3 regions of the Nocardioides dilutus genome follow, and region 2 is predicted to be linked to each of the others. Evidence: predicted binding sites of a transcription regulator. Region 2 holds the regulator's gene; each other region holds the start of a gene.
The links. The regulator LexA, encoded in region 2, represses DNA repair genes until DNA is damaged. The targets are predictions, from matches to a motif close to TCGAACANNTGTTCGA.

Region 1: the regulator LexA is predicted to act here: its motif matches at 1,862-1,877, upstream of ACYVC6_RS09790 (HNH endonuclease signature motif containing protein).
Region 3: the regulator LexA is predicted to act here: its motif matches at 2,770-2,785, upstream of ACYVC6_RS18565 (DUF222 domain-containing protein).

Annotation. Positions count from the first base shown of each region.
Region 1 covers NZ_BAAGYA010000002.1:63,187-67,182, forward strand. Annotated here, with positions in the region: gene ACYVC6_RS09785 (hypothetical protein) at 70-351, shown strand; gene ACYVC6_RS09790 (HNH endonuclease signature motif containing protein) at 466-1,845, opposite strand; gene ACYVC6_RS09795 (TetR/AcrR family transcriptional regulator) at 1,949-2,548, shown strand; gene ACYVC6_RS09800 (ABC transporter ATP-binding protein) at 2,548-3,996, shown strand, end outside.
Region 2 covers NZ_BAAGYA010000002.1:170,416-174,411, forward strand. Annotated here, with positions in the region: gene ACYVC6_RS10340 (alkaline phosphatase D family protein) at 1-1,000, opposite strand, end outside; gene ACYVC6_RS10345 (MXAN_6640 family putative metalloprotease) at 1,160-2,647, opposite strand; gene lexA (transcriptional repressor LexA) at 2,781-3,491, opposite strand; gene ACYVC6_RS10355 (hypothetical protein) at 3,663-3,996, opposite strand, start outside.
Region 3 covers NZ_BAAGYA010000003.1:597,704-601,699, reverse strand. Annotated here, with positions in the region: gene ACYVC6_RS18575 (formate dehydrogenase accessory sulfurtransferase FdhD) at 1-265, shown strand, start outside; gene ACYVC6_RS18570 (hypothetical protein) at 280-1,242, shown strand; gene ACYVC6_RS18565 (DUF222 domain-containing protein) at 1,215-2,669, opposite strand; gene ACYVC6_RS18560 (DinB family protein) at 2,879-3,664, shown strand; gene mraY (phospho-N-acetylmuramoyl-pentapeptide-transferase) at 3,614-3,996, opposite strand, start outside.

The sequences.
Region 1 (3,996 bases), 110 kb from region 2:
TGCGTGTGCTCAGGTCGAAACCGTTGTGCGCCACTTACGGTGCGGATGGCTGGCCAACCTGGAGGTGACATGACTGAGGAGACCCTGTCGGTCCGTGCCGGCCTGCTCGTTCTCGGACTGGCCTTCGGAGCCGTTCTTGAAGTCATCATCATTGCCCTGACAGACCTCGCTGGGCTCGGCTGGACTGCCATCTTCGTGGTCATCGGCGTCATTGTCTGCTTCAGCGTCGCATTGCTGGCTACCCGGCTGAGGAACGCTTTCGGTATGGGCTTGGTCCTTGGGACCGTGGCACCCCTTGTCCTCGGACTCGTCTGGGTCTCATTGCTCGCCGACTCGCTCGGCGGCGGCTGAAGGGCGCATCCGCTCACCGGCATGTCAGGACGACTCTCGACGCCCGCGCGAACGAGTTGAGGGGACGGGTCGGGGCGCGCTCGAGATCTCGGGATGACCTGTTCGTAGAGATGGTCAGTCGAGCTGCCGGGTTCCGTCACGTACTCGGAGGTAGAGCAGTCCGTGGGGGTCTTGCCATAGGTAGGTGGTGGGGTCGAGTTTCCAGTAGCGCCAGGCGGCGTGGGTCTTGAGGCGGTGGTGATGTCGGCAGAGGGGGGCGAGGTTGCAGTTGGGGCAGGTGGCGCCGCCGCTGTCGAAGGGTTTGATGTGGTCGCAGTCGCAGTGGCGGGCGGGGCGGGTGCAGTGGGGGTGGGCGCAGGTTTTGGTGGCCAGCTCGAGGATGTCGCGGTCCAGCCCGGCGGGGAGGTAGGTCTTGCGGGCGTGAGGGCTGTGGTGGTCGCAGTCGGTCTGGGCGGGGCAGGTGGTGCAGCCGCCGGCTCGGCCGCCGCAGTGTCGGATGGTGCGCACGGTCAGGGCGATGTCGTGGCGGCCGACCCAGTCGCGGATGACTTGGTCGAGGTGGGCGCGTTGGTCGGCGTCGGTGAGGACCGGGTCGAGGTGCAGCAGGTGGGGTTCGGTCAGGTGCAGGGAGGCGACCAGCTCGCGGACCCGGGTGGGTTTGGCGTCGAGGTCGCCCTGGAGCAGGGCTTGGGCCCGGGCCGGGTCGGCGAGGATCCCCAGGGCGATCGAGCGGCGGACGTCGAGCGACTCGTGCTGGTGGGCGGGCAGGTGCTTGAGGGCCTCGGCGAGGGCGGACAGGGTCTCGTCGAGGTTGAAGAGGTCGACGCAATCGGCGCTCGCCTCGAGGTCGGCGATGCCGTTGTGGTTGATCGACCGGGGGTCGATGGTGACGTGACGCCTGTCGAGGGCCTCGAGCTGGTCGAGCTCGCGTTCCTCGGCGTGCAGCCGCAGCATCGCCTCGTCGAGCAGCCGCTCCAGGACGACGGGTCCGACGGCGCCGTCGGTGGCGATCCGTTCGACCAGGGCGCGGTCGACGTAGGCGCACACGTCGTCGTGCTGGCCCAGCAGGGCCTGGGCGACCTTGCGGGCCCGCCACACCGGCAGCTGGCCCGCCTTGACCGCTTCCCAGACCCCGGGCGCCCGGTGGACCAGGACCAGCCCGTCGCGGATCAGGGCCTTGCCGGCCGTGGTGGTCATCGCGTTGGCGGCGGCGAACGCGGCGGGGGCGTCCCAGCGCAGCGCCGGCAGGCCGTGCCACTCCAGGTCCTCGGGGTCGGTCCCCTCGTAGGAGCCCGGGTCCAGCCACGACGGCAGGCTCGCCGGTCGCCAGGGCTCCTGACCGGGCAACGCGGGGTTGGCGTGGGCGTAGTCGACCGCCAGCACGATGATCCGCACCTCAGCTGAGTCGGCGCGGCGACGCTCGGCGGACACCTGCGTGAGCAGGTCCCGCACCAGGGGCGCGGAGCCCGAGGGAGCGTCGGCCAGGCGAGTCATCGTGATCCGATACTAACCGAACATACGTACGAATACAAGCACAATTGCCGGCCTGTTGAAAATGGAGTTGTGAGTGAGTGCTCACTCACTTACTCTCGCTCGTGTGAACGAGGCCGTACGTCGCGAGCGGGCCCGGCCGCTGGCTCCGGGGGACCGCAGGGAAGCGATCATCACCGCCACCCGCCCCCTCCTCTATGAGCACGGCCGGGACACGACCACCAAGCTGATCGCCGAGGCGGCCGGGATCGCCGAGGGCACGATCTTCCGCAGCTTCTCGACCAAGGACGAGCTGTTCGACGCGGTCCTCGAGCGCGAGTTCGACCCCGAGCCGTTCCTCGCCAGGGTCGCGGAGATCGACCCGGACCTGCCGCTTCGAGACCGGCTGGTCACCTACGTCCGGCTCCTCCAGCGGCGGTTCCTCGGCATCTTCCGGCTGATGGCGGCGATGGGGATGCCCAAGCCCCCGGCCAAGTTCCAGGACGAGCAGGTACGCCGTCGGCTTCACGACCACGGGCTGGTGACCGTCATCGCGGCCGACGCGGAGCGCCTCACCCTCCCGGTCGAGCGGGTGGCCGAGCTCGTGCGGGGGCTGACCTTCGCCGCGAGCCACCCCCATCTCACCGAGCAGCAACCGCTCACGCCCGAGGAGATCGTCGACGTGCTCCTGCGCGGGGTGCTGGGGCCGGCGAAGGAGGACGACTGATGCTGCTCCGGATCCTGCGCACCCACCTCGCCCCCTACCGTGCCTGGCTGGCGGTCCTCGTGGTGCTGCAGTTCACCTCGACGGTGGCGATGCTCTACCTGCCGAGCATCAACGCCGACATCATCGACAACGGCATCGCGGTGGGAGACAACGACTACATCCTGCGGATGGGCGCGCTGATGCTCGGCGTCTCGCTGCTGCAGGGGCTGTGCTCGGTGGTCGCCGTCGCCTTCGCCGCGCGTACGGCCATGTCCTTCGGGCGCGACCTGCGCGGCGCGCTGTTCCACCGGGTCGGCGCCTTCTCGGGCCGGGAGGTGGCGCAGTTCGGCGCCCCGTCCTTGATCACCCGGACGACAAACGACGTGCAGCAGGTGCAGATGCTCGCCCTGCTCACCTGCTCGCTCGCCGTCCAGGTGCCGATCATGATGGTCGGCGGCATCGTCATGGCGATGCGCGAGGACCTCGGGCTGTCGTGGCTGCTGGCGGTCGTGGTGCCGGCGCTCTTCTTGTCGGTCGGCGTCGTGGTGTCCCGGATGGTGCCGAGCTTCCGCGAGGTCCAGACGCGCATCGACGACGTCAACCGGATCCTGCGCGAGCAGATCAGCGGCATCCGGGTCGTCCGCGCGTTCGTCCGCGAGCCCCGGGAGACCCGCCGGTTCGCCGAGGCCAACGACGGCCTGACCGCGGTGTCGGTCCGGGCCGGCCGGTGGATGGCCACGATGTTCCCGTTGGTGATGCTGGTGATCAACCTCAGCAGCGTCGCCGTGATCTGGTTCGGCGGACACCGGGTCGACCAGGGTCAGATGCAGGTCGGGGCGCTCACGGCGTTCCTGAGCTATCTCATGCAGATCCTGATGAGCGTGATGATGGGGACGTTCATGCTGATGCAGATCCCCCGCTCCGCGGTCTGCGCGGACCGGATCGCGGAGGTGCTCGACACCCAGCCAAGCGTCGTCCCACCGGCGCACGGGACGACCGGCGTCGAGCTGCGCGGCCGGCTCGACCTCGAGGACGTCTCGTTCACCTACCCGGGAGCCGAGCAGCCGGTGCTCTGCGACGTCGGCTTCAGCGCCCGGCCCGGCGAGACGGTCGCGATCATCGGCTCGACCGGTGCCGGGAAGTCGACCCTGGTCAACCTGGTGCCGCGGCTGTTCGACGCCACCTCCGGGACCGTGCGCGTCGACGGGGTCGACGTCCGCGACCTCGATCCCGAGGCGCTGTGGTCGCGGATCGGCCTGGTCCCCCAGCAGGCCTTCCTGTTCACCGGGACCGTGCGCAGCAACCTGCTGCACGGCAAGCCCGACGCGACCGAGGCCGAGCTGTGGCACGCGCTGGAGGTGGCCCAGGCCCGCGACTTCGTCGAGCGGATGCCCGAGGGCCTGGACGCTCCGGTCGTCCAGGGTGGGACCAACCTCAGCGGTGGACAGCGGCAGCGCCTCGCGATCGCC
Region 2 (3,996 bases):
CCTGCTCGCTGCGATAGCTGCGCAGGTCGAGCATGCTGATCTCGGCCAGCCGGCCGAACCGGAGCCGGCGGTAGAGCCGGGCGCCGTCGCGCAGCCGCGCGGTCCCGTCCATCCGCACCGGCATCCACTCGTCGTAGGCGCGGTGTGCCCGCGCCCGGCGGGCCGCGTAGTCGCCCTCGGTGGCCGGGGTGTGGTTCTCCGCGCCCGCCCCCCACTGGTCGTTGGTCACCTCGTGGTCGTCCCAGGTGATGATCCAGGGGTAGGCCGCGTGCAGGTCCTGCAGGTCGGCGTCGAGCTTGTACTGCGCGTGCCGCTGGCGGTAGTCCCCCAGCGAGACCATCTCGTGGGCCGGCTCGTGCGGGCGGATGTCGGTCTCGTCGAAGCCGTAGCCGTACTGACCCGGGGCGTACTCGTAGAGGTAGTCACCGAGGTGCAGCACGGCGTGCAGGTCGGTGCGCCTGGCCAGGGCCCGGTAGGCGGTGAACCAGCCGGCCTGGAGGTTGGCGCAGGACACCACGCCGAAGCGGAGGTGGTCCGGCGTGGCCTGGGGCTTGGGTGCGGTCCGGGTGCGGCCGACCCGGCTGGTGCCGTCGCGGAACCGGAAGCGGTAGTAGTACCAGGTCTCGGGGGTCAGCCCCGTCACGTCGACCTTGACCGTGTGGTCGCGGCCGGGGCCCGTCTCGAAGCTGCCTCGGCGGACGATCCGGCGGAGGCGCCGGTCCTTGGCGACCTCCCAACGGACTGTGACCCGTGGCCCCTTGCCCGAGCCCGGCAGGGCCCGCTTGGTCGGGGTGACCCGGGTCCAGAGGAGGACCGCGTCGGGCAGCGGGTCTCCCGAGGCGATGCCGTGCTGGAAGTAGCGGGCGCCTGCCCGGTTCGGACCGGCCACCGCGTCGCTGCCGCCTGCCAGGGCGACCGTTCCGGCGCCGACGGCGCCGACGGCGCTGCCGGCGAGCAGGGTGCGGCGGGGAAGGTGGTGGGCGGGGTCGGTCGAGGTCACAGCGCATTCAACGACCAGACGGCGGGTGCGTGACGCTTCTGGGACCGGAGTCACCGAGAGTTCACCCGGCGTACGCCGCCGAGCCGCCGGGCAAAGCACACCGCCCCAGCGGGACGAATCCCACCGGGGCGGTGCTGGGTGCTGCTGTGATGCCTGCGGTCAGACCGCCTTGCTGAGCACCGTGATGCGCTTGTCCTGGTCGGTCGGCTTGCCCGAGCACGAGAACGGCGTGCTCCGGACGTAGCACTGCGTGAACCGGACACTGGCGTTGACCAGGGTCACGTCCACGAAGTTGACCGCGCTCTTCTTGAACCCGACGGTGACCGCGCCCCGGCCCTTGGCGTTGATCGCGACGTACTTGGTCTTGACCTTGCCGTTGGCCAGGTAGGTCGTCACCACCGCGCGGGTGCCCTGGACCTTCGGGGCGCCGGCGATCGCGACCTGAAGCTTCTTGGCCTTGCCCTTCGGGGTGAACCGGTAGGCGGCCGCCGACAGGTGGTCGAGCTTGGCGGTGAACGCCTTCGCCTGACCCTTGTTGAGCTTCTTCTTGCCGTTGATCTTCGCGGTCGGGTAGTTGTTGGCCGCGCCCTCCTCGTAGAAGAGGGGTGCCCGCTGGTTGGCGGCGGAGAACAGGGCGAACTCCTTGTCCACCGAACTCTTGTAGGGCCTCTTCTTCAGGACCTGGGCCATGCCCTGGGTGAAGTACTTGTCCTTCTTGGCGCCCTTGGAGCTGTCGGCGGCCTTCCAGAAGTCGAGGATGATCTTGGGCATCCCGCCCTTCTCGGCGCGGAACTTCTCGGTGAGGTAGCGGAACCAGATCCACACGCCGTAGTGGAACAGCCCGCCGAACTTGTCGATCGACCGCTTGCGGTCGGTGATCGGGCTGTCGGCGAGGTATTGCACGTTGTCGTTGACGCCGTCGTAGAGCTCGTCCTCGGCCCAGGCGGCGGTGGCCTCCATGGCCCAGCCGTCGTCGGCGATGTCGTAGGCGAACTGCGTGGCGTGGAAGTACTCGTGGGCGACGGTCACCTGGAGGTTCTGGATCGGCGTCAGGGGGAATCCGGCGTAGTCGTTGTCGACCACGCAGTAGGCCCACACGTCGAACCGGCCCGGCCCGGTCTGCTTCTTCTGGTCGGTCGTGCAGTAGCCGTAGAGGCCCTGGGGAAGCGTGTCGACGTAGATGTCGGTCAGCGAGTCCCCGCCGAGGCTGCCGTCGGGCAGGGGCTGGCGGTAGCCGGCGCCGGCGTAGGCCTGGGCCACGCTCACCGAGGTGTTGAGCACGTCGTTGGGGCTGAACGCCGCCGGGTTCATCTCGAGGGAGTTGTAGTGGATTCGGATGTTGCCCAGGGCCATCGTCTCCGGCTTGACGGGCCGGCCGGCGAGCTTGGCGTAGGCCGCGCGGTCGGCGGCGGAGAGGTTGTCACGCTGGAGCCAGAGGTCGCGCAGCGCCATCGTCGCGTCGCCACCCTTGCCGGTGAGCGCGGTCTGGGCGCGAGACAGGGCCTGGTTGGCCGCACGTGACGACGTGTCGCCCGAGAGGTCGCCACGGTCAGCAGCCACGGCACTCGGTGCGGCGAGGGTCGCTCCAATGAGCGCCACCACGGTCACCATGGTGGCTGCCGCCCGGGAGAGAGCGGAGTGAGGCATGAGGTCTCCGATTCGAAGGTGGAAAGGAATGCCGAGCGAACGGGTCCCCGTGACCGGTCGGCGCGACCCGCTGACCTTACCCCGCGGCGGCGACATCGACGTGCGGGTTGAGGGACCGAAACCAGACGCAAACTCAGACGCGGCGCAGGACTGCGGTGACCTTGCCGAGAATCGTGGCGTGGGTGCCGTCGATCGGCTCGAAGGCGTCGTTGTGGGGCAGCAGCCAGACCTTGCCGTCCTTGCGCTGGAACGTCTTGACCGTCGCCTCGCCGTCGATCAGCGCGGCGACGATCTCGCCGTTGGAGGCGGTCTGCTCCTGGCGTACGACGACGTAGTCGCCGTCGCAGATGGCGGCGTCGATCATCGACTCACCGCTCACCTCGAGCATGAACAGCTGGCCCTCACCGACCAGGTCACGCGGCAGCGGGAACACGGCCTCCAGGTTTTCCTCGGCGAGGATCGGACCACCGGCCGCGATCCGGCCGAGCATCGGCACGTAGGTGGCCGGCGGCATCGCGTCGCCGACCCCGGTCTCGTCGTAGGACGTCTCCTCGGCGGCCGAGATCGACCGGCGGGCGGCCATCAGCTCGGGCAGGAACACCTCGAGGGCGCGCGGCCGGTTGGGGTCGCGGCGGACATAGCCCTTCTCCTCCAGCACCTTGAGCTGGTGGGCGACGCTCGAGGAGCTGGTCAGCCCGACCGCCTCGCCGATCTCGCGCATGCTCGGCGGGTAGCCGCGTGCCTCCATCGACTCCTTGAGGTGGGTGAGGATCCGCTGCTGGCGTGGGGTGAGCCCGGTCGCGTCGGGAGGACCGTCGGGCAGTTGGGAGACCTTGCTAGCCATGCGGCCAGGGTAGGGCGCCCGGCGCCATATGTTCAAACATCTGTTCGAACGGGCGTGTCGTCCGGGCCCCGGCGTGAACCCGAGGTGACAGGGGCCCGACGCCGGTCGCCATGCGCCCACCAAGGGGCGCATGGCGACCGGCGTTCAAACGACTGCCTGAACGTCTCTCGGTCAGCCGCCGAACCCGGGCCTCGACGAGGTACGCGGCGTGCCGGTCGACCCAGCGTTCGTCAGGTCGTCCACACGCGTGAGCACGATGTGAGACGGCAGGACGACGGGGATGGTGTAAGCGGCCCCACTCGACTGGCAGGTCACGGTGTAGGCCGCTGCGGTCGTGTCGAGCAACCCGCCCCCGTTGACGAACCACGTGTCGCCGCCTCCAGTGGCTCCGAGCGCTGCCACCTGACCGTTGGCGAACGGTGCTCCGCTGTCCAGGATGCACCCGAAGAAGACGGTGCCGCCGGGGACCGTGGCCGAGATCGAGAAGTTCGCGACGTACCGGCCC
Region 3 (3,996 bases), on a different contig from region 2:
GGTCGTCCGTGAGGACGTCGGCCGACACAACGCGGTGGACAAGGTGACCGGCGCGCGGGTCCTGGCGGGCCTCTCCCCCGCCGAGGCATGCCTGGTCGTGAGCGGCCGGGCCGGCTTCGAGCTGGTGCAGAAGGCCGTCGCGGCCGGCGTGGGCACGCTGGTCGCGGTCGGTGCTCCGACCTCGCTCGCGGTCGACCTGGCACGCCGCGCCGGCCTGGCCGTCTATGGGTTCACCTCGGCCGACCGGACCGTCCGCTACACCTAGGCCTGGAGGCGCCCATGAGCGAACCGGACAGCAGCCGACGGACCCCCCGCTGGCGTCTGTTCGGCGCGAGCGTCCTGCTGGTCGCCGGCGTGCTGATCCTGCTCTCGGTGTTCCTCGCGGCCCAGGACGGCGACGGCGACGCGGCGCCGCCCACGACGGGACCGCCGTCCGACTGCGAGAAGGCCGCTCCGGTGGACCTGCCGGACCTGGAGGTGTCCCCGGACACGCCGTTCGACGTGTCCGCGCCCGAGTCACTGCCGGCCAGCTGCGAGCGGCTCTCCCTGCGGATCTTCCCGGACTCCGAGGCGGAGGTCATCCAGACCGACGCACGGCGATGGCGCGCGTCACTGCCTGCCGGGGTCTACGACTACGAGTTCGTCGCCCCGCCCCAGGTCAGCCTGGGCAGAGCCTCCATCTACGTCACCGACAACCAGGAGGCCGTGCTCCTCCACGAAGGCCTGCGAGGAATGGTGGCCGGCCTCGAGGTGGACGCGTCCGACCAGCCACGGCGGCTCGATCGCGGCGACGAGACCGAGTTCGTCCTCGACCTCACCATCCCGCCGATCGCGACCAGCCCCCAGACCGACCGCATCGTCTCGGTCACGACCTGCACCAGGGTTCGCGGCGCGGAGCTGGACGGCCCCGAGTGCAGCGACCGGTCGATCACGGTAGGGAGCGGCGACCGCTGGCAGCAGTCCGTGACCGTGGTTGCCGGTGAGGCCGACCGGATCTCCGTGACTGTCGAGGTCGAGGCCGTGGCCCAGGTGGGCGACATAGAGGTCCGGACGAGCGCCGTCTCCTCCCTGCCCGGCATCGACGTGTCGACGACCCTGTGGCAGCGGTCGAGCGCGGGCTGGAACGGCGCCATCGGGTTCCTCGGCGGCGTCATGACGCTGGTGGGAGCCGTGGGTGGAGTGCGAGAGCTCCGGCAACGCGTCACGAAGCAGGCTCAGGAAGCAGGCTCAGGCCGCCCGTGACGGGTGATGCCGGCCTCCGCGTGGACGACGTGTGTGCCTGACCCGTCGACAAGTCGCCAGAGTCCGTGGGGCGTGCGCCACAGGTAACGACCGAGGCCGAGCTGGTGGACCTGGTAGGCCTGGTGGGTCTTGGCCCGGTGGTGTCGGCGTCCGAGCGGGGCGTGGTTGTGGTCGCCGGTCTGGCCCGGTGGCCCGTTGGGCTCGTAGGGGCCGGGGTGGTCGTTGTCGAGCCGTCGGGACTGGCTCTGGGCGTGTGGGAAGACGTCGCCGGTGGTGCGCAGGTGGCCACGCTCTTTGACGTCGGCGGGGTGCTCGTACTGGTTGACCGAGCGGCCGGTGTTGAGGTCGATGACCGGCTTGAGGGTCAAGTCGGCGCGGCAGGTCAACGCCAGGAACGTCTCGAGCAGCATCGGGCCGAGCTCCTCGACGCGGACCACGATCCCGTCGGCCGACCCGCGGAGCCGAGCCTCGACGGCCGCCTGCGAAAGGTGGGCGTGCAGCACCACGCGGGGCCCAGGCACGCGGGTCGACTCGGGTGTCGCCTCGGGGCTTTCCTCGTCCAGCCCGTAGCTGCCGTCGAGGAGCGCGATCACCGCTTCGGGGTGCGCCAGCCAGCCGAACGCCTCGGCGCGCAGCTCGTCGCGGGTCTCGCACGTGGCCAGGTCGGGCCGACTCTCGAGCGCGTCGGCGATCCGCTCGACCATGGCGTCGAGCCAGGCGGCGTCCCCGGCGGCGATGCGGGCGAAGACCGCCCGCAGGCCGTCCTCGTCGGAGCGGCCGATCACCAGGCAGCGGCGTCGCCGGCGTTCCTCCTCCACCTGCCGCGCGTGCTCGGGATCGGCGCGGAGCACCGCTGCCTCGGCGATCGACAGGACCCGGCCCGGGGACTCGTCGATGGCCTCGGTCACCGCGACGTCGACGATCCGAACCCGCTCACGACCCAGATGGCGCGACATCCTCGCAATCCTGCGGCCGACCCACACCTCGCCCTGCCCGCGGCGGAGGCCGGCCCAGTAGCCGGGCAACCGGTGCGCGAGGTCGAGGACATCAGCAACCCGGCTGCGGGCCGAGGCCTCGGTGATGCCGCGCGCGATCGCCAGCTCACACAGCGGCAGGTCCTGGACCGGCGGCGCGCCGTCTCCGGACAGCTGGACCAGCTTGTTGCCAGCCACCTCCCACTGGGCCAGCGTCATCCCGCGACGGCCGGCCTCCCTCAGTGCCGGGCGCGGCCCCCGCTGTGCCTGCGGGTCATCGGAGTGGAGCGCTGCGAAGTGCAGGTCGACCTCGAGCTCCCTGACCTCGGCAGCGTGTCGAGCCGCAGTGGACTCCCCCGCTGCGGCCAGGGTCTGCGCCACGTCGAGCCCGTCCAGCCCGGCGAGCATGCGCTCCGAGCCAGCGTCGTAGCTGGGAACGGGGCCGAGGCTCATGGCGCACTCCGACAAGGAGAGAAGGTTCAGACCTGTGTCCGGAGCCAAAGCCCGGTTCTTTGTCCTGGTGTACGCCGTCCAGCTGCTCGTGTTCATTCATTAGAACATATGTTCGATTCCACGTCAAACGACCGTCCGGATGTGTTGAGACACAACAGACCGCCACCGCCTCCAGGTCGGCTGACGTCCCAACCGGTGATGATGGAGCGATGACGAGCTATACCGGCACGAAGGAGTTCGAAGGCGCGACCTTCGTCAAGGCCAGCTTCAAGGGCGCCACCCTGCGGTTCTCTGATGTCAGCGGTGTGACGATGCGCAGTGTCGACGTGGACGGACTCGACATCGACAGCCACGACCTGTTCTTCGGCAGCCTCATTGTCAACGGGATCGACGTGGTGCCCCTGGTGGACGCCGAGCTCAACCGGCAGTTCCCGGGTCGCGAGCTGCAGAAGGCGCAGTCGCCCGAAGGCCTACGCGAAGGTTGGGTCGCAGTGCAGTCAGCGTGGGAGACGACGGTGGCGGGTACGCCGCCGGACCTCGTGGACGCCCACGTCGAGGAGGAGTGGTCCTTGGCCGAGACCCTGCGGCACCTCATCCTGGCGACCGACGCCTGGCTCCGGGGCGGGATCCTGCGGATCCCGCAGCCGTTCCACGAGATCGGCCAGATCTTCACCGGCGCCGACGAGATGGGGTTCGACATGTCGATCTTCCGGGCAGACCCGCCGGCGTACGAGGAGATCCTCGCGGTGCGTGCCGAGCGCCAGCAGATCGTGACCGACTTCCTGGCCACGGCCACGACGGAGCTGCTCGCGGAAGAACGCGAGAACCCGTGGGGCGGCGATGACTGGCGCCCCAGCGTCGGTGACTGCATCCGCGTGATCCTGGAGGAGGAGTGGGCGCACCTGCGCTACATACGACGGGATCTCGCTCAGCTACGCGGCGAGTCAGCCCAGCCAATCGGCGTAGAAGATCCCGAGGCCGGCCACAACGCATAGACCGGCGATGATCCAGAAGCGGATGACCACGGTGACCTCGTCCCATCCCAGGTGCTCGAAATGATGGTGGATAGGGGCGATTCGGAAGATCCGGCGTCCTGTTCCCGTGATTCGCCTGGTCAGCTTGAAGTAGCTCATCTGCAGGAGCACGGACAACATCTCGAGCACGAACAATCCCGCGATGACGGTCATGAGGAGCTCGGTCCTCGACATGATCGCCAAGCCGGCCAGAGCACCTCCAATGGCGAGCGAGCCGACGTCGCCCATGATGATCTGGGCTGGTTTGGCGTTCCACCAGAGAAGGCCGACGCAGGCCATGGCGATGGCTGCTG